4 regions of the Xenorhabdus siamensis genome follow, and region 2 is predicted to be linked to each of the others. Evidence: predicted binding sites of a transcription regulator. Region 2 holds the regulator's gene; each other region holds the start of a gene.
What was found. Region 2 encodes PurR, which represses purine synthesis genes. Its sites were predicted from a motif close to CANGCAAACGTTTGCNTG; they were not measured.

Region 1 (5,316 bases), on a different contig from region 2:
AATACCTTTTAATTGCTCTATAAATTTCTTTAATGATAGATAAGAAATATTCATTTCTGCTAATGAATGAATTTTCCTAATATGCAGACAGAACTTATCTGATTGAATAAATATTAGGAATTTTTGTATGTTTTCAACATTGATTCAGGGCTTTTTTCTCAGTGCTGCAATGATTATTCCACTTGGACCACAAAATGTTTTTGTGATGCAGCAGGGAAGTAAAAAACGCTTTCATTTGATGAGTGCAGCATTATGTTCTATCAGTGACATTATTCTTATCATGGCAGGAGTCTTTGGGGGTAGTGCTTTGCTTGGGCAGTCAGCATTTTTGTTGCAAGCTGTAACGTGGGGAGGCGTTGCATTTTTGCTATGGTACGGATGGGGAGCTTTTCGGCTGGCATTATCAACAGATATTGCATTCTCCAGTACAGAAACTTTGGCTCAAAGCCGCTGGCGGGTTATTGTGACATTATTTGCAGTAACCTGGTTGAATCCTCATGTTTATCTGGATACTTTCGTTGTATTAGGTAGCATTGGAGGACAATTATCAGCAGAACACAGACCGTGGTTTACCGCCGGGGCGGTTACCGCATCCATCACTTGGTTCTTCGCATTGGCTATTCTGGCTGCATGGTTTTCACCAATTCTTAATCAGCCACGATCTCAGCGCATTATTAACTTATTTGTTGGTTGTGTGATGTGGTATATCGCATGGAACTTGTTTAAGCAAGGATTACAGATTTTTAATTAAATTAAACATTTCTTTATAACTTAAATACTTCTTTATAATTTAAATACTTCTTTATAATTCAAACCATTCTTTATAAATATGGTTCTTTATAAATATAGTGTGCTAATGTTTCTGAAAGTAACTTGTCTTAATTTGAGAATTCTGTAGAAAATACCTATTTATTTGCTGTGTACCTGATAGATGAAGGGTATATCCGAAAGGAGGTTTTAGTGAAACGTAACTCACTGATATTTGCTGTTATGTTAGCTGTGGGTAGTTTGTCATGTATGACGGCTTCGGCTGCGGAATTACCGTCTACTCCGCATGTATCAACTTCTGGTAATGCGACAATCAAAGCGGCTCCAGATATGGCGACTTTGTTGATCCATGTGAAAGTGGATCAGAAAAGTGCAGCAGATGCAAAGAGAAAAGTTGATGAGCGTGTTACAAAATATTTTGATTTTTTGAAAACAAATGGTATCGAAAAGAAAGATATTAATGCAGCCAATATACGAACTCAGCCAGAATATCAGTATGATCAGAAAACAGGCAAATCAACTCTTACGGGATATAACGCTTCCCGCTCAGTTGAAGTCAAAGTTCGTAAGCTGGATCAACTGAATACACTTTTGGATGGAGCCTTGAAAGCGGGATTAAATGAAATTAATTCCGTACAGTTCAGCGTGGCCGATCCTCAGCGCTATCGTGATGCAGCCAGACAGAAAGCAATTGCGAATGCGATTCAACAGGCAACTGAATTAGCAAAAGGTTTTAACAGTAAGTTAGGTTCCGTATATAGCATTACTTATCGTCCGCCTGAAGCGGTGCTTTTTCCAATGAGTCGGTTGCAATTCAAATCAGCTCTAACGTCCGCGGCTTCTGCGGAAAACTCATCTGATGAAACTTATGAACCGCAGAGCATAGAGTTTTCTGATCATGTTGATGCAGTTTTTGAGTTACAGCGTTAATTAGTTTCATCATCTTCCTGACGTAACATCTGGCGCCCTAGTTTTAGCAGGGCGTCAGTCACTTTTCTCATAGCGCTGCTTTCCGGGGCAAAGCGATGCCAGTAAAGCATACGGCGTTGACACAAGCCGGGTGTTAAATCAACTAATTCACCTGCCTTCAATTCCTTGTCGATTTGTAAGTGGGGGATCATGCAACATGTCGATCCTTGTTTTGCCAATTGAACAAACGCTTCGGACGAGTTAACGATATGGCAAGGCACACTGCCCGGTGATAAATCAAAATACTGTTGTAAAAAGGCCTGATGCATATCATCCAAATGATCGAATGCAACAGCAGGGGCTTTCAGTAAAGCTGAGCGAGTTACTCCATTGGGGAAAAAACGTTCAGCGAATTTAGGGGAGGAGACGAACAGATAATCAAGAGCACCTAGCTTATCCACCAGACAGCTTGGTAGGGGTTGTGATTGAATACTGATGGCACCAACAACTTCCCCACGTCTCAAGCTTTCTTGTGTACGTGTTTCATCTTCCACCTGAATATTGAGCTGGATAGGCAAATCAGAAAGCACGGGATGAAGTGCCGGTAAGAGCCAGGTTGCCAGACTATCCGCATTGACGGCAAGAGAGAGCAACAAAGGAGTATCATTACCATTTTCATCACCAAGCCATTGTGCTTCGAGCAACTCTACCTGATGTAATAACGCAAGCAGTTTTTGCCCTTGCTCTGTAGGACGGGGAGGAACGGTACGAACCAATAACGGTTGACCGAATAAGTTTTCTAATTGCTTGATACGTTGGGATACTGCGGATTGAGTGATACAAAGCTTTTGTGCTGCACGTTCGAAACCGCGTTCACGTATCACGGCATCCAACGCTTGTAGGGATCGGTAATCAGGGCGTTTCATCGAAAATCAGGTTCTCCGTTTTTACTCTTCTCTTTGAATATCTGGGTACTATATTGTGTGTTCAAACGATTTTTGGGTCTAGGTAGCACTATGCCATATTTTTTCACAGGATAAGATAAAATATTGTTTATACTGGTGGCTGGATTTTTCTTGTAATTGATTATAGGCAGTAATTGATATGACACAGGACGAATTGAAAAAAGCGGTAGGTTGGGCAGCACTGGAGTATGTCAAACCGGGAACGATTGTTGGGGTTGGTACAGGTTCAACGGCATCTCATTTTATTGATGCGTTGGGGACGATGAAAGACAAAATTGAAGGTGCAGTATCCAGCTCGGAGGCATCAACGGAGAAATTGAAAAGTCTTGGCATTCCTGTGCTTGACTGTAATGAAGTTGATTCTTTGGACATTTATGTTGATGGTGCTGATGAAATCAATGGCAACATGCAAATGATTAAAGGTGGTGGAGCAGCATTGACCAGAGAAAAAATCATTGCTGCTGTGGCAAAGCAATTCATTTGTATTATTGATGAATCCAAGCAGGTTGATATATTGGGTAAATTTCCGTTACCAGTTGAAGTTATTCCGATGGCACGTGCTTATGTTGCCCGTGAGTTGGTAAAATTAGGAGGAACTCCGGTTTACCGTCAGAACGTTATCACTGATAATGGTAATGTCATTTTGGATGTTCATAATCTTGCCATTCTTAATCCAATCGAATTAGAAAACAAAATTAATGCTATTGCTGGTGTGGTAACTGTTGGCTTATTTGCTAACCGTAGTGCGAATGTCGTACTGGTTGGTACAGCTAATGGTGTAAAAACGATTGCAAAGTAATTATTAGTTAAGGGCAGAATAGTCTGCCCTTAAAAAATTTTTAGAGTTATACTCAAAAAATAAAATTTAGATATATATATTGTATATTTGTCTGATTAATACTCAAAGTTCTATATTTATCTCGTAACTAAAAGTTTTACTTTGCGTAACAACTTTTTTATTGTTTCTTATGCTGTTTTACCGGCAAACGATTGTATTGCTGTTGACGTTTTTTTTGTTATTTTAGTGAAACCTATCGGCATTACGAAAATTAGTACAAATAAGGCGGATAAATGGTTAAGGTATCTTTAGAAAAAGATAAAATTAAGTTTCTGCTGCTGGAAGGCGTTCATCAAAGCACAGTAGACAATTTGCGGGCAGCAGGGTACAGCAATATTGAATATCATAAGGGCGCATTAGAACCGGAAGAGCTGAAAGAAGCGATCCGCGATGCCAGATTTGTGGGGATCCGTTCCCGTACTCAGTTAACCGAAGAAATTTTTGCGGCTGCTGAAAAATTGGTTGCAGTTGGGTGTTTCTGCATTGGCACTAATCAGGTTGATCTGAACGCCGCAGCAAGACGCGGTATTCCCGTATTTAATGCGCCGTTTTCCAATACACGCTCAGTGGCTGAAATGGTATTGGGAGAGCTGCTGTTGTTATTGCGTCGTGTTCCAGAAGCCAATGCCAAAGCTCACAAAGGGGAATGGCACAAACAGGCTGCGGGTTGTTATGAAGCACGTGGCAAAAAATTAGGCATTATCGGTTACGGTCATATCGGCTCACAACTTAGTGTCCTGGCTGAAAGCATCGGTATGAATGTCTACTTCTTTGATATTGAACATAAATTACCATTGGGGAACGCCCAACAAGTTCATCACTTATCTGAATTGTTAAATATGAGTGATGTTGTGAGTCTGCATGTTCCTGAAACATCTTCAACCAAAAATATGATCGGTGCGGCAGAATTAGAGCTGATGAAACCGGGTTCAATTTTAATCAATGCTTCACGCGGTACTGTTATCGATATTCCTGCATTAGTTAATGCGTTAGAAATTGGGCATATTGCCGGTGCTGCGATTGATGTATTCCCCGTGGAGCCGGCAACCAACAACGAGCCTTTTGTCTCCCCATTAATTAAATTTGATAATGTACTGCTGACGCCACATATCGGTGGATCTACACAAGAAGCGCAACAGAATATCGGTTATGAAGTCGCCGGAAAGTTGGTCAAATATTCTGACAACGGTTCTACACTGTCGGCGGTTAATTTCCCGGAAGTTTCACTGCCAGTACATGCTAAGGATACTAATCGATTACTGCACATCCACGAAAACCGTCCGGGTATTTTAACCAGCATCAACCAGGTTTTCACCGATCAGGAAATCAATATTGAGGCACAATACCTGCGTACTGAAGGTGATATTGGTTATGTGGTTATTGATATCATGACGCAAAATCCGGCTCAGGCTGAATTAGTTTTGCAACAACTCAGAGCCTTACCAGGTACGATCCGCTCCCGTCTGCTTTACTAAGGTGAGTTGTACTTAATTGAATGAACACAAGTAAGTTAGGTGAAAAACACGTAACTAAATAAAATAAGGGCTATTGAAGAAACAATAGCCCTAAATTAATCTGCTAAACTCAATCCTTTGCAATTATCACGACCAATGCCATATTTTTTCTGGTGTGATAATTTCTGGTAACGGAATATCCCAGCTTGCACTGGGCAGTGTATTAATCAACTGGAAATTGTGTGCCAGCCCAATCGGATAAAAATTTTTCTGTTGCCATTTGGCCAGCGTTCTGTCATAGAACCCTCCTCCCATGCCTAACCGTTGCCCTGTAAGATCGAAAGCAACCAGAGGGATAAACATAACGTCCAGTTCAGAGATA
Region 2 (5,316 bases):
TGGTGGTGAACCAACTGGTAAAGTTGCAGAAGCTATCAATAATTCTTTCGGTTCTTTTGCTGAGTTTAAACAGCAACTTACTGATGCAGCACTGAAAAACTTCGGTTCTGGCTGGACATGGCTGGTTAAAAAAGCCGACGGCAGTCTGGCTATCGTCAATACCTCCAACGCAGCAACTCCATTGACTGGTGAAGATAAGCCAGTTCTGACTGTTGACGTATGGGAACATGCCTATTACATCGATTACCGCAATGCACGTCCTCAATATCTGGAGCATTTCTGGGCTCTGGTTAACTGGAAATTTGTGGAAGAAAATCTGGCTTAATTAACCCGCCAGTTAAAATGACAAGGGTAAGTTTTTCCGATCCAACACACTTAATTTCATTTAGTAAGTGCCCCTTGAATAGTGAAAAACTTACCTTTACTTGCCGCTAAAGTAAAACAGACAGCATTTCACCTTGATATGGTTTCCTGACCTTGATTAGATCAGGCAAAGTCCCCCCAGAAAAACAATCATGATTAATGCACTACAAGCGGTCAATAATCCCAATTTCAGATCTGTATCCATAAGCCATCCTCACCATGAAAATTAAGACTCCGCGACACCATAAATTTTGTTTGGCTATTTACCTCAGAGGTTAAAAAAAACCACACTGTGGTATTTAATGCATATACTTTATAGCATTGATTACTACTTTCACTTTTGCGCTAGATCAGACAAAATTCAGGGTTTATCACTAAATTAGTGTCAGTTATCTTCCTATATATAAATATAATACTGGCAAATGATTAACAAAGATCTATATCCAGATGAAGGGTATACAAATTTAGACCTAAGGTCAGGAGTCCTTTTTATCATGGCAACGATTAAAGATGTGGCCAAACGCGCTGGTGTTTCAACCACAACCGTATCCCATGTTATCAATAAAACCCGTTTCGTCGCCGAAGATACAAAGGCCACAGTGTGGGCTGCCATTAAAGAACTGAATTATTCTCCCAGTGCCGTTGCCCGTAGCTTGAAGGTTAATCACACCAAATCTATCGGACTACTGGCAACATCAAGTGAAGCACCTTATTTTGCTGAAATCATTGAGTCTGTCGAAAATAGTTGTTATAGCAAAGGTTATACTTTGATTTTATGTAATTCCCATAACAATCTCGACAAACAAAAAGCTTATCTTGCTATGCTGGCACAAAAACGCGTCGATGGTTTACTGGTTATGTGTTCTGAATATCCCCAACCATTATTGGGAATGCTGGAAGACTATCGCAACATTCCCATGGTAGTCATGGATTGGGGTGAGTCCAGAGGAGATTTCACTGACGCAATTATCGATAATGCCTTCCATGGTGGTTACTTGGCCGGTCGATATCTGATTGAACGTGGTCACCGTGATATTGCTGCTATTCCCGGATCATTGGCCAGAAATACCGGAGGCGGACGTCATCAAGGTTTCCTCAAGGCGTTGAAAGAAGCAAATATCACTATTCGGGAAGAATGGATTGTTCAGGGGGATTTTGAGCCTGAATCTGGTTATCAGGCGATGTATAAAATCTTAAGCCAAAAACACCGCCCTACGGCCGTGTTTTGTGGAGGAGATGTGATGGCGATGGGGGCTATCTGTGCGGCTGACGAGATGGGGTTACGTGTTCCACAAGATATCTCCGTTATTGGTTATGATAATATTCGCAATGCCCGTTATTTCACACCAGCGCTGACAACGATTCATCAGCCTAAAGAGCGTCTGGGGCAGATGGCTTTTTCCACGTTACTTGATAGGATCATTAATAAACGTGAAGATGCACAAACTATCGAAGTCCATCCGCGCCTTGTTGAGCGTCGCTCTGTTGCAGATGGCCCTTTCATTGATTATCGTCGTTAACAATTAATCCTCTTGTAGCCATTCAGCATTGAGTGTTGCACTATCTCCAAGATAATCAAGCAACCAGCTTAATGCAGGTGAATGGCTTTTTTGCGACCATGTCAGGCAACATGGGCTATCAGGTAATGGTTGTTCAAGTTCAAGCAAGCTGAGTTTTCCTCGACGAATAAGCGGCAAAGCACGATGTTTAGGCACCATTCCCACACACAGCCCATCCATCAGACAAGCCAACCCCGCATTCCAATCAGGGACAACTAACCGCCGTTGATTATCCAAAGCCCATGTATTACGCTTGGGCAAATTACGTGAAGTATCTTCAAGGCACAAGCTAGGATAAGCCCTCAATTGGTCATCATTTAATCTTTCTGTTATAGAAGTTAACTCATGCTCAGGGCTGACAACACATAGCCACGGCATAAATCCCATATCCCTGAAACTATATCGTTCCCCGACCGGAGAAGCGCGAGTGGCACCAATAGCAACATCAACGCGCCCATCCACCAGTGCATCCCATACCCCATTAAAAACCTCAGGATAAATAAATAACTCGATATCTGGAAAATGGCGGTAAAAATCCAGAATAAGCTGGCGTGTCCGTTCTGGTTTCACCACTTGATCAACAGCGATACTGAGCTGCCCACGCCAACCATTCGCCACTTGCTGACATTGATGACGAGTATGATACATTTTTTTGATAACAGAACGCGCTTCCTTTACAAAGATAACTCCTGCTCCAGTCAATTCCACATCGCGATGGCGGCGTTCAAATAAGGGCACTGCCAACCATTCTTCAAGTTGTTTTATTGTATAACTGATGGCAGAAGGTACGCGGTGAAGCTCTGATGCAGCTGCACTGAAACTTCCTGTTCTGGCTACAGCATCAACAACTTCCAGAGAATATTCAGACCACATATTTCTTCCTTTTAATTTTTTTCACAGCATTATGCAAATAATACCGTTTCACAAGCAAAAAATACGCCATATAAAATAAGCCATATATTTTCTTATCAATTATCACATCGATTTATTGACACAATGACTACAAATAAAAACCCTGTACCATTTATGTTTTATCTCGCTGGCCTAAGTATGCTTGGCTACTTAGCTATTGATATGTATCTGCCCGCTTTTGATGCCATGGCAAAAGACTTAGGTACATCAGAAGGAGCTATTAGTGCAAGCCTCAGCGTTTTTCTTGCTGGTTTTGCTGTTGCCCAGCTTTTATGGGGGCAATTATCTGATCGTCTGGGAAGAAAACCTGTTCTTCTTACCGGTTTGTCTCTGTTTTGTCTTAGCTGTTTAGGAATACTTTGGATAACAGATGCAACTCAATTACTTATTCTGAGATTTATTCAGGCTGTGGGTGTCTGTTCTGCTGCTGTTTCCTGGCAAGCTTTAGTCGTTGATAGGTATGACGCTGAACGCACAAAACGTGTTTTTGCCATGATTATGCCACTGGTCGCACTTTCCCCTGCCCTTGCCCCTTTACTCGGTGCTTGGTTATTGTCACATACAGGTTGGAGAACTATTTTTCTTGTTTTAATGGCTGTAACACTAGTTCTGCTTATACCAACATTTTTACTGGCAAGTAAACGCGCACCTATTGACACCAACATTAATGAAAATAAAGTTTCTTTCTTCACCTTATTGAAGTCTTCAACCTTCAGCGGAAATGTGTTGATTTATGCTTCCTGTAGTGCTGGTTTTTTTGCCTGGCTAACGGGTTCACCAACAATTTTGACCAATATGGGTTATGATGCCACAGATATTGGCTTAAGCTATATTCCACAAACTTTGGCATTTATGCTCGGTGGATATGGTTGCCGTATTTTATTGGAAAAAGTCAAAAGTGAAACCATATTTCCAATTTTGCTGATAGGCTATGCTGTCAGCATGGTAATCATCTATTTAATTGCCCGGATTTATCCTTCTTTCATGCTTATTCTTATTCCTTTCTGTGTTATGGCCGTCATGAATGGTGCTTCTTACCCTATTGCTGTAGCAAATGCACTTTCTGTTTATCCAAAAGATGGCGGTAAAGCGGCTGCATTACAAAATGCTTTACAATTGGGTCTTTGCTTTATTGCCAGCATGTTTGTTGCTATGTTTATGAAATACCCGCTTCTGTCTACCACGACAGTAATGGTTTCGACTATTATCCCAATGATAATAGGTTATTGTTTGCAAAAGGAAAAAATAAACGATGATCATTAGTTATATATTAAAAAATTACGCCTAAAGATAATAACTAAGAATATTCTCATCTAAAGGTCATACCATAATATGACCTTTAAATTATTGTTTAAATATTATTTCACTCATATACTCATACAGATTCTTTATTCTAAAAAACTCGGAATTTGAGGTTTCTAAAGGCAATGAAGCTCTCTTTAATTTCAGGATGAATCAGCATCTCTGCCTTTGAAACATTTTCTGCTTAATTTCAGGTCAATCCATTTTTGTTTTAGGATAATAAATAACCTATCACAAAGATATACCTCAAAATTCCATCAAACAAATGTTGGAGAGTCTATGAGTTCATCTTTCGTTGAAGGAAAAAAAACAATTACTGACCAGTGGCATAGGATCGCCAATGACTTGCTTCGAGAAGCGGATGTTGAAATCAACGGTAAGCGTCCTTTTGATATACAAGTCAAAAACCCTGATTTTTATAAAAGAGTGTTAAAACAAGGCTCTTTAGGATTGGGCGAAAGTTATATGGATGGTTGGTGGGATTGTGAACGTTTGGACATATTCTTTTATAAAGTCTTAAGAGCAGGCCTGGAACATAGAATCCCTAAAAATATCAAAGACATCCTGAAGATTATTACCTCCCGCGTATTTAATTTACAATCTCCCAAACGAGCTTGGATCGTGGGTGAAGAGCATTATGATTTAGGTAATGACCTATTCACGCTCATGCTTGATCCCGACATGCAATATTCCTGTGGTTACTGGAAAGATGCAAATACTTTGGAAGAAGCTCAATCTAATAAGCTCCGGTTAATTTGTGAAAAACTACAGTTATCACCAGGCATGACTCTTTTGGATATCGGATGTGGATGGGGTGGGCTGGCCGCCTATGCTGCCAAACACTATGATATCTCCGTTACCGGTGTTACCATTTCTGTAGAGCAACAAAAATACGCTCAAGATCGCTGTAAAGATCTGGATGCTAAAATCATTCTTGAAGATTATCGTGACCTGAATCTACAGTTTGACAGAATTGTTTCCGTTGGCATGTTTGAACACGTTGGCTATAAAAATTACGCCAATTATTTCGATATAGTACGTAAGAACCTGAAACCTGATGGACTTTTCTTACTTCATACTATTGGTTCCAATCAAGATAAAGTCAGTGTCGATGCATGGATCAGCAAATATATTTTCCCTAATGGCCACTTACCATCAATTGCAAAGATCGCCAAAGCCA
Region 3 (5,316 bases), on a different contig from region 2:
TATATCAATTGGCTGGTTATCAAAATGATTGTCGTTCAATAGCAGGTGACGTTCTTCTGTCGCTTCGCCGATCACTGCATACGGAGCACGCTCACGCCGACAAATATCTTCAAACAGGGGAAGCTGTTCCGGTGCGACAGCTAATACGTAACGTTCCTGAGATTCATTACACCATACCTGCAATGGTGTCATACCCGGTTCATCATTAAGGATATTTCGTAGCTCAAAACGGCCTCCTCGTCCTCCATCACTGACTAATTCAGGCATTGCATTTGATAAACCACCCGCCCCAACATCATGGATAAACAAAATAGGGTTCTTAGTACCAAGCTGCCAGCAACTGTCGATGACTTCCTGACAACGACGTTCCATTTCTGCGTTATCGCGTTGTACAGAGGCAAAATCCAGCTCCGCATCAGATTGGCCCGATGTCATTGAAGAAGCGGCTCCGCCACCCAGACCAATATTCATACTTGGGCCACCCAGTACAATCAATTTGGCGCCAACAGGGATCTCCCCTTTCTGAATATGTTCTTCACGAATATTCCCGATGCCACCGGCCAGCATGATTGGTTTATGGTAGCCACGTAATTCTGCACCGTTATGGGATTCCACTTTCTCTTCATATGTTCTGAAATACCCCAACAATGCCGGGCGGCCAAATTCATTATTGAATGCCGCCCCACCCAAAGGGCCTTCTAACATGATATCCAGTGCGCTGACAATCCGTTCAGGTTTACCAAATTCTTCTTCCCACGGTTGTTCAAATCCGGGGATTTTCAGATTCGAGACAGAAAAACCAACCAACCCGGCCTTGGGTTTTGCTCCCCGCCCTGTTGCTCCTTCATCACGAATTTCCCCGCCAGATCCTGTTGCCGCTCCCGGCCAGGGAGAAATTGCTGTCGGATGGTTATGGGTTTCGACTTTCATCAAGATATGGGCAGGTTCCTGATGATAGTCATATACTCCCTTTTCAGGATCAGGGAAAAATCGTCCTACCTGAGAACCTTCCATTACCGCTGCGTTGTCTTTATAAGCAGAGAAAATATGATCCGGTGTCTGTTCAAAGGTATTTTTAATCATTTTAAACAGAGATTTTGGTTGCTCCTGCCCATCGATCACCCAATCCGCATTGAAAATTTTGTGGCGACAATGTTCAGAATTCGCCTGCGCGAACATGTAGAGTTCAACATCAGTTGGATTACGCCCTAATTTCTGGAAAGCTTGTAATAGATAATCAATTTCATCTGCTGCCAGCGCTAATCCCAACTCAACATTGGCAGATTCCAATGCAGTCCGCCCTGATTGCAAAATATCAATTTGCTTCAATGGCGCAGGCGGCTGGTGAGAAAACAGTGCTTCGGCCTGTTCAAACTGAGTAAATACACTTTCCATCATGCGATCGTGCAATAATGCAGATAACGCCTGCCACTGTTTGTCATCCATTGCCTTTCCGTGGATATTACTCTGGATAACATCAGATTGGATATAGTAGGCAATCCCTCTTTCCAAACGGACGATCTGTTTCAGTCCGCAATGGTGAACTATCTCTGTCGCTTTTGATGACCACGGCGATATTGTCCCTGGCCGGGGAGTGACTAAAAACAGTTGACCTTTAGGTTCATGTTCAGCTAAAGAAGGGCCATATTTTAGTAGCCTGTTTAATTTTTCCTTTTCTTCTACCGTAAGAGGTGAATTTATTTCTGCAAAGTGTACATATTCTGCATAAATTGCTGCCACGGGAAGCTGCTGAGCTTGACACTGGGAAAGGAGCTTAGTAATACGAAACGCTGATAAAGCGGGCGAGCCACGCAGAATTTCCATAGTAATAGGTTCTCTCATCTTAGAAGCAAAGCCTGACTGATGCCTTAGGGGGAAACGCCGACATTATAAAGGAATGTTTTCTCTGACGAAACCGTTTGCGTGAGCATTAATTAATCTAACAACACATTCAATGGATTTTTAAAATTGATTCAATAGGGTTGCAGATCTCAATTTTGTTGCGCAAAATTCCCGATTACTGGAAATTTAACCATGCTATTATCTGACATTTCATACGGAGCCTAACCGTACTGACGAGAGATAACTGTTTGAGCAATATCAAGATAAATTATTTTGTCATCGTCATTATCGCGCTCCTCTCTGCCACAATCATTGGTCTCAACATCAGTTGGCCTAATAAACAGCAGGAGCAGATAAACAGGATCTTGGCACGGGGAGAACTTCGGGTGAGTACCATCAGTTCTCCTCTGATTTCACTTAATGATAAAAATGAACCTGTAGGATTTGATTATGACTTAACCAAACGATTTGCTGACTATCTGGGTGTCAAACTGAGTATTCAGTTTCGTTCTAATATCAGCCAGCTTTTTGATGACTTGAACACTGATAAAGCCGATTTTTTAGCTGCCGGTCTTATCTATAACAAAGAAAGACTCGACCAAACACGGACTGGCCCAGCCTATTATTCAGTATCCCAACAATTGGTTTATCGCAAAGGTACAGTGCGCCCACGTTCTTTTGCTGATTTAAAAGGCTCACTGGTTGTTACCGCTGGCTCTGCCCATGTCAGTGAACTAAAACAGTGGAAAGAAAAATCTTATCCTGATTTAACTTGGGAAGAATCGTCACGTCACAATACCCAACAATTGCTTGAGCAAGTATCCGAAGGAAAAGTTGACTATACGATCAGCGATTCAATCAGCCTTGCTCTGCAACAGCGCATCCATCCCAATCTGGCTATCGCTTTTGATGTCAGTGAAGATAAACCATTAACCTGGTATTTGAAACGTAATGATGACTATAGTCTCTACTCAGCAATGCTGGATTTTTTCAATATGCTGACTGAAAACCATATAACGCCACGGCTGGAAGAAAAATATTTCAGCCATATTGGCTCATTCGATTACTTTGACACTATCTCATTCATTCGTGCAATTAATAACTTATTGCCAACATATCAGCCTATTTTTGCGAAATACGCAGATTCTCTCGACTGGCAATTAGTTGCAGCTATCGCATGGCAAGAATCACATTGGGATCCACAAGCAACTTCTCCCACAGGCGTTCGTGGCATGATGATGCTGACTCGCCCAACAGCAGAATGGGCAGGAGTCAAAGACCGCCTTGATCCAGACGAAAGTGTGAAAGGAGGAATGGCTTATCTGCATTATCTGATGTCTCGTTTGCCAGATACTATTCCCGAAGATGAGAGGATTTGGTTCGCATTAGCCGCTTATAATATGGGGTATGGGCATATTCTTGACGCCCGGAAATTAACGACTATGCAAAAAGGTGACCCTGACCGCTGGATGGACGTTAAATCACGCATTCCTCTATTAAGTAAGAAAAAATACTATGCCAATACCACATACGGTTATGCACGCGGTTATGAAGCTTATCGCTACGTCGAAAATATCCGCCGTTATTACCAAAGCTTAGAAGGCTATCTGAGAGCACAAAACAACCGCAACAAGGCAGAAAAGCCCAATATACCTACGGAAAAAACCATCGTCAGCAATCCTGATGATACAAATAAGAATGCTTTATAACTTTTTATGGTGCTTCCTGCTGCTGTTTTTTCAGATTTTTTAATTCCTTATGTTGCTCCCTGCGTTGCTTAAAAAACGCACTCAACATAGTGGAGCATTCTTGTCCCAATACTCCGCCAGTAATCTCAATCTGGTGATTCATACCGGGATGACGCAAAATATCAATCAATGACCCTGCCGCACCGGTTTTCATATCACTTGCACCATAAACTAATCGCTGTATCCGGCTGTGGATCATTGCTCCCGCACACATAACACACGGTTCCAAAGTAACATATAGTGTTGTGTTCAACAGACGGTAATTTTTTAGTTGAGTCCCTCCACGCCGTAGTGCAACAATTTCTGCGTGAGCTGTCGGATCATGGCCTGTAATGGGAAGGTTATAGCCTTCTGCAATAATTTTATTATCCGCCACCAACAGCGCACCCACAGGGATCTCACCTTGTGCCTGCGCCTGCATTGCCAAATCCATGGCCCGACACATCCAATATTCATCACTATATATTTCTGCCACTGCATGTTCTCTTGCTAATATAAATCCTGTTAATTATATACCTATTCATAATGTTGGTTTACTCAGCCTGAATTTCGTCAAAAAAATCGTTCAGGAATTGCTCCATACGTTTTGTTCTTTCATGAGCCATTTGCTTGCCTGTAACCGTCTGAAAACCAGCTTCTATTTTGAATAATTTAGTATAAAAATGATCGACAGCATAAGCGTGATCATCATATTCACGCTGCTTTGCTAAAGGATCATAAGTTTCATACAAACCTGAACGCATACGCCCTGCCGTATAAAAACAGCGAGCAACTCCCATCATTCCTATGGAATCCAGCCGATCAGCATCCTGTACAATTTTGGCTTCCAGTGTTGTTGGTGTTAATCCGGCAGAGAAACTATGCGCTTCAACGGCATGGCAGACAGCAGTAATATCTGCTTCGTTCCATCCGAGATCTTTTAATATTAAGGCTGCTTTATCTGCGGCCATACGAGAGGCTAAATGTCGGTTTGGATCGTTTTTCTCTACACTAACACAATCATGTAATAAAACCGCCGCAAAAACTAACCGTAAGTTCCCACATTCTGCTTCACAAATTTTTTTGGCGTTTTTCCAAACCCGATACAAATGAGCAATATCATGCGCACCATCATCATCTTCTATCGCGACAGGTAAAATCCGTTGGGCTAAATCGTCAAATGGTAAAAAAGATAACATTGCTAAGATCTCTGAATAATGGAATGAATGGAAAGATCATTTTAACAAAAAGCGATCAGAACAAAACGAAGTTTGATAATTAAGATAGCTTTTCTTAACATAACTGATCGATTGCATATAGGCCATAGTGCATTTTCCTTTGGCGAGAAAGATACCTACTATAGCAACTGACCGCCTTTCACTGACCGCCTTTCTTAGAAATTACACTTATTAGGAGAATCCAATTATCTAAATAATAACAAAGTGGTTACAATTTTAGACAATCTAAATGATAGAAATATTATATCTATTTCTCCTCGTGATAAATAAGTGGATAAGGAATAAAAAGATAAGTAATAGCGTTTAGAAAAAGTTAAAAAGTTGGAAATTTAACTGGTTAGCAATCTCAAGATATTAATAGAGGCTTTAGCCAACTCTTTTAATTTAATATTTTGAAAAAACAATGATTTTAAAAACCACAATAAAATCGGAAATTACTTTTTTCGTTTCATTCATGATAGATGTTAGGTTTTGCCTTGCATCAGTATAGTTAAGCGTTTTCATATTCA
Region 4 (5,316 bases), on a different contig from region 2:
AATGCGATACCTTCGGTAATAGAAAAGCTGAATGGCATCATAACAGCGGTAATAAATGCCGGGACGGATTCAGTCAGATCATGCCATTTCACCCGTGTCAGGCTGGATGTCATCAGAACCCCCACATAAACCAACGCACCTGCTGTAGCATAAGCAGGAACCATACTAACCAATGGAGAAATAAACATCACCAACAGGAATAAAATACCGACAACAACGGCAGTTAATCCGGTACGCCCACCAACAGAGACGCCAGAAGAACTCTCTATATAAGCGGTTACCGAAGACGTTCCGATATAAGAGCCAGCCACTGAGCTAATGCTGTCAACATACAGGGCCTGATTCATCCGCGGAAATTTACCATTACTGTCAGCAATACCGGCTTTATCGGTTACACCAATCAACGTACCGGACGAATCAAACAGGTTTACCAGCATAAAAGAAAAAATAACCCCGGCTAACGCGATATCCAAAGCTCCTTTTACATCAACATTACCAACAACACTCATTACACTGGGTGGCAGAGCAAAAACCCCCTGATATTCCACATACCCCATCATAAACCCGACCCCCGTCGTTATTACGATGGAAAGCAATACTGCTGCATGAAAATTACGTGCTGCTAAGATCGCAATGATAAAAAAGCCCAATGTCCCCAACAGTACATTGTGGGAAGCAAAATTGCCGATGGAGACGATAGTATCTGGATTCGGTACGATAATGCCGGCATTTTTCAGCCCCATCATGGCAATAAAAAGCCCGATACCACTGGTAATACCGATACGCAAACTGACGGGGATATTAGCTATCATCCAGTAACGGATGCGGAAAATAGTCAGGATTAACAACCCTACTGCGCCCCAGAAAATCGCTCCCATTGCAACCTGCCATGAAATACCCATAGCGCCGACTACGACAAAAGCAAAAAAAGCATTCAGCCCCATTGCGGGAGCAACAGCAACCGGTAAATTTGCCGTTATTCCCATCATAATACTGCCAAGTGCAGCGATGAGGCAGGTAGTAACAAATACGGCTTTGATGTCCATTCCTGTAACAGACAAAATTTGTGGATTCACAAAGACGATATAAACCATGGTTAGAAAGGTTGTAAGCCCAGCGATCATTTCGGTACGAATTGTCGTGCCATGTTCTTCTAATTTAAACACGCGCTGAAGTAAGCCCTGACGATTTACAGAGCCAGAATTGGGTGTGCTCATTGATATTTTATTTCCTAAAAGATGAAGTTTTCGCCCTATCCTACCGGAAATCAGAACAAATCGTTATCCTCCAAGGTCAAAAAAGAAAACGATTGCGATGAGCACAATCAATAAGTTATATAACAAAGTTATTATTAACGCCCCTTATTAATTGACTCCGTTTTATTCGTTATTTTTGCAGGGCATCATGTCAAGAATATCAGTGAAAATATCCGCCCATTCATCCTTACCAACTTCCATTAATCCAAAGAAACGTAGGACGAATGCCCCTTCTGTGGCCAGAAAAGCTAAGCGCGCCCGACGCCCTTCTTCCGTCGTTGTATCCAGACCAGCTATACGCTGACTATACCAGGCACGACTTGATTCAAGATGTTCAGGTGTTTGAAGTAAAGCAGCCAGTAAACCTGCTGCTTTTGCAGATGACACTTCATCAGAATGTCGGCTGGCCTCAACATGCGCACGTACTGCTGTCAACGGATCAGGATCTTCCCCGGCTATTGTGCAAAACTGCTCTTGGTAACTCAGTTCCCAACGTTCAAACATCGCATCAATGAGTGCGTCCTTCGTATTGAAACTGTACTGAACCCCACCCTTAGTGATCCCCACCGATTTTGCCACTGCATCAATAGTCAGAGCCGCAGCACCATGTGTTGTCACAATTTGTTCCGCTGCATCCAACAACACTTCCCGGTCAATTGTTTTACGTCGTCCCATTGAAGCCCCCTTTTAATTCAATACGTATGTATTTATAATACTAAGGACTCTGTACCGTCAAGGCTTGAACGGCACAGAATCCCTCAACCATTTTGATGAGTTCTCGCATGAAATCGAATATTCGCTGGCTCGTGCTGGCTGTCATTTCCAGCGCACTTTTTCTAATCGTTATCGACATGACTGTTCTCTATACCGCTTTGCCTCGCCTGACACATGACCTGCGCGCTTCTTCTACCGAAAAACTGTGGATCATGAACGCCTATTCATTGACCATTGCTGGCCTGCTTCCCGGTACAGGAGCGTTAAGTGACCGTTTCGGTGCTAAGAAACTCTTTACTTCCGGGCTGGTTGTATTCGGCATAGCATCACTTATCGCCGCGTTTGCTCCCAATCCTGGCACTTTGATCGGTGCACGAGTGGTACTTGCCATTGGTGCAGCAATGATGATGCCCGCAACGCTGGCAATAGTCCGTCAGGCTTTTGAAGATCCGAATGAACGTGCTCTTGCCATCGGCATCTGGTCAGCGGTTGCTTCGGGTGGAGCGGCGCTTGGCCCCGTTATTGGTGGGATACTGCTCGAATATTACTGGTGGGGCTCTGTCTTCCTGATCAACGTTCCTTTCGTCATCATCGCGTTTATCTTTGCTCCGATCATCATTAACAAAAGTCAAAGTAATCCGAGTCGCTCATTTGACCTGCTTGCTTCTATCCAAATCATGATCGGGCTGATTGGCATTACCTTAGCTATCAAGGAAATGAGTAAACAAGCACCATCACTGGAAACTGCCATGATAGCCAGCGCTATCGGGATTGTTTTTATAGTTATGTTCGTTCGTCGGCAACGTCGTTCATCCACACCAATTATCGACTTTAACCTGTTACGTTCTTACGGCTTCGCCACTGGCGTCGCGACAGCTTTTGTTACCACAGCAGCCCTCGTGGGAGTGGAGCTTGTAATCAGTCAACGGCTTCAACTTGTGGTAGGTTTATCACCTTTACAGGCAGGATTGTTTATCCTGCCTATTCCCTTAGCTTCTTTTGCTGCCGGGCCTTTGGCTGGTATTGCCGTCCCCAGATTTGGCGCAGGAAGAATGATGTGGCTCTCACTCATCTTTGCCGGATTTGGTATTTTTGGCTATCTCATCGGTTTCCAATCCGGCATGTTAGTACAGATCACTACGCTTGCCATGATCGGGTTTGGCATCGGTGCCGCTATGACGGCAGCTTCTACATCCATTATGTTCAATGCTCCTGAGCACAGTGCAGGTACAGCCGCTTCAATTGAAGAAATCGCCTATGAATTTGGTGGTCTGATTGGGATAGCCGTTCTCGGTAGCCTGATGGTAGCGATCTATACGGCCTCATTCACCCTACCGGCCGAGGTTGTCATACCTGAGTCTGTACAGAGTGGCGCGATACAAAATAGTATTGATGAAGCACTTATCGTTGCAGAGAGTTTAAAAGGTGAAGCGGCTTTGTCACTGATCCGGGCAGCAAAACAGGCTTTTGATAGCTCATTCCTATCAGTGTTAACCGTGGCGGGAACATCGTTACTACTAAGCGCTGCGGTGATCGTGCTGTTTGCAAGAAGGCAACACGATTAACTATTATTAGAACCAGCCAAATTATTCGATTCTTTCTGTCGAATAGTTTGGCATCAAAAAGCATTTCAATATTGAATGACTTTCTTCTATTGACTATTTTTTCTGATCATTTTATGCCATGCCCGAAAGCAATGTAATTCCTTAAGGTAGTGACTGTAATATTGGGTATTTAGCATAAAGAATGTCAGTAAAAAATCCACGGCAATAATACACAAAGAGACATTGCTATAATCCAATATACTAGCAATGAATTTTAAACTTATCAGAGAGATAAAGAGTACCAAGAAGAGATAACGTGCTACAGTTAACATCCTGAACCCCAACGTTATTCCCCTATGAGTTAATGAAATGGATAAGAAAGCAAATACTAAAACCAAAGCGACAATAAAAAATAAAATTGGCAGATCATTTTTGTTATCCAAATGAGATAACAATATGAACGTTAGGTCATTTCTACATTGTCCAAGATTTTTTTAATTAACCCCAATTCGTGGAGTCGATAAAAGCAATGCCTGTCGGTTTTCCTTTTAATTGAGTCAGATAACTGGATAAGGGGACCAAAACGGACGGGGCAACGCTGATAAAACGGGTATAACTGAGCAAGGAGGGGAAGTCGCGGTGATGGTATTGCCAGATATGCTCCAAATAAAAGTTTTTAAAATCACGGTAATGCGACCGCTGAAAGAGGATTAAAATTGTCATGATTTCACTGGGATACATGCGGCCTTGTCTGCGGCGCAGGCGGTATCCGTTATCGAGACAAAACTGCGCCCACTGGGGGATGAAAAGACGACAAAAGTCGTCGACATCGCAGAAAATTTCAACTAACTTGTCCATGGCCTGTTCCTCCCCGGAGTCGTTTTAGGCTTTCACCAAAACTTTGCTCCTGGAACAGGCCTCTCGTCAATTTCTTATCCAGAATTCAGGTTAATTAGTAAAATAGTAGAAAATAATGTTATCAGTAATGCTTTTTTCGGAATACCAAAGTCCAATAAATACCGATACTTATTTAATCTCTTTTCTGCCAGTAGACTAGCATCATTTTTTTCTACTCTTTGGTTAAGCGCATCACTTTCTCTAAGTGTATTAGAGAGATTGGTATTTAATACACAATATTGCCAAAACATACTGAAGACATTTATTTTTCTCGAACTGTTATGCAACCCAACAATATCTTCTTCTGAAATTTCAACTATATTTTTTTTCAGAATAGAATTCTTTATTTTAAACCATAGAATTTCTCTCATAGCTTGAGAAAATGTTTCACTATTAATGATTATCCTATTCGAGAGGAAATTGAAGAAAACAATGGTCAACAAATACCATTCGTGGTGCATATAATAGGCAAAGTAATCAAGCAGAATAAGAGTAATTGCCAAAATAATACTGAATGTGTTCAACCCATTCAGTGTTTTTAACGCAAAGAGATTTCCTCTGTAAGCATAAAGTGTCGATAACGAGATTATAGAAATAATAAATATATTGGCAGAACGTTGAAAACGCGCAGCATCAGAAGAAGAATAGAAATTATAAAATACAAAAAGTAATATTACATAAGAAACAGAAATTAGTATCGGAAACAAGGCCATCAATACACTTTCTTCTGAGGAGCGACTGATGGTTATTTTATCTTTAAGCCTAACAATATTTAGCTCATCCAATAGAGAAGAATCACTATTCTCAATTCTATCATCTGTATTTTTATACAAATGTATAATACTTCTGAGTTGCCTGTTTGTTAAAATATTTTTTAAGTTCATATTATTTTTCCAAATTTATTA

Region 1: serA (phosphoglycerate dehydrogenase) is a predicted target of PurR. The motif match lies at 3,622-3,639, and genes of this name have one in related genera.
Region 3: purL (phosphoribosylformylglycinamidine synthase) is a predicted target of PurR. The motif match lies at 1,909-1,926, and genes of this name have one in related genera.
Region 4: AAC852_RS05260 (NCS2 family permease) is a predicted target of PurR. The motif match lies at 1,299-1,316, and genes of this name have one in related genera.

The regions. Positions count from the first base shown of each region.
Region 1 is NZ_JBBMXE010000002.1:102,165-107,480, reverse strand. Features, by position in the region: gene argO (arginine exporter ArgO) at 128-751, shown strand; gene AAC852_RS01445 (oxidative stress defense protein) at 961-1,698, shown strand; gene AAC852_RS01440 (LysR family transcriptional regulator ArgP) at 1,695-2,603, opposite strand; gene rpiA (ribose-5-phosphate isomerase RpiA) at 2,782-3,441, shown strand; gene serA (phosphoglycerate dehydrogenase) at 3,714-4,955, shown strand; gene AAC852_RS01425 (5-formyltetrahydrofolate cyclo-ligase) at 5,082-5,316, opposite strand, start outside.
Region 2 is NZ_JBBMXE010000007.1:260,832-266,147, forward strand. Features, by position in the region: gene sodB (superoxide dismutase [Fe]) at 1-325, shown strand, start outside; gene purR (HTH-type transcriptional repressor PurR) at 858-1,883, shown strand; gene punR (DNA-binding transcriptional activator PunR) at 1,887-2,795, opposite strand; gene punC (purine nucleoside transporter PunC) at 2,919-4,097, shown strand; gene cfa (cyclopropane fatty acyl phospholipid synthase) at 4,416-5,316, shown strand, end outside.
Region 3 is NZ_JBBMXE010000010.1:126,397-131,712, reverse strand. Features, by position in the region: gene purL (phosphoribosylformylglycinamidine synthase) at 1-1,824, opposite strand, end outside; gene mltF (membrane-bound lytic murein transglycosylase MltF) at 2,091-3,551, shown strand; gene tadA (tRNA adenosine(34) deaminase TadA) at 3,556-4,065, opposite strand; gene AAC852_RS11020 (HD domain-containing protein) at 4,124-4,768, opposite strand.
Region 4 is NZ_JBBMXE010000005.1:287,770-293,085, reverse strand. Features, by position in the region: gene AAC852_RS05260 (NCS2 family permease) at 1-1,217, opposite strand, end outside; gene AAC852_RS05255 (TetR/AcrR family transcriptional regulator) at 1,380-1,931, opposite strand; gene AAC852_RS05250 (MFS transporter) at 2,039-3,535, shown strand; partial or broken gene AAC852_RS05245 (IS982 family transposase) at 4,025-4,372, opposite strand; gene AAC852_RS05240 (hypothetical protein) at 4,447-5,295, opposite strand.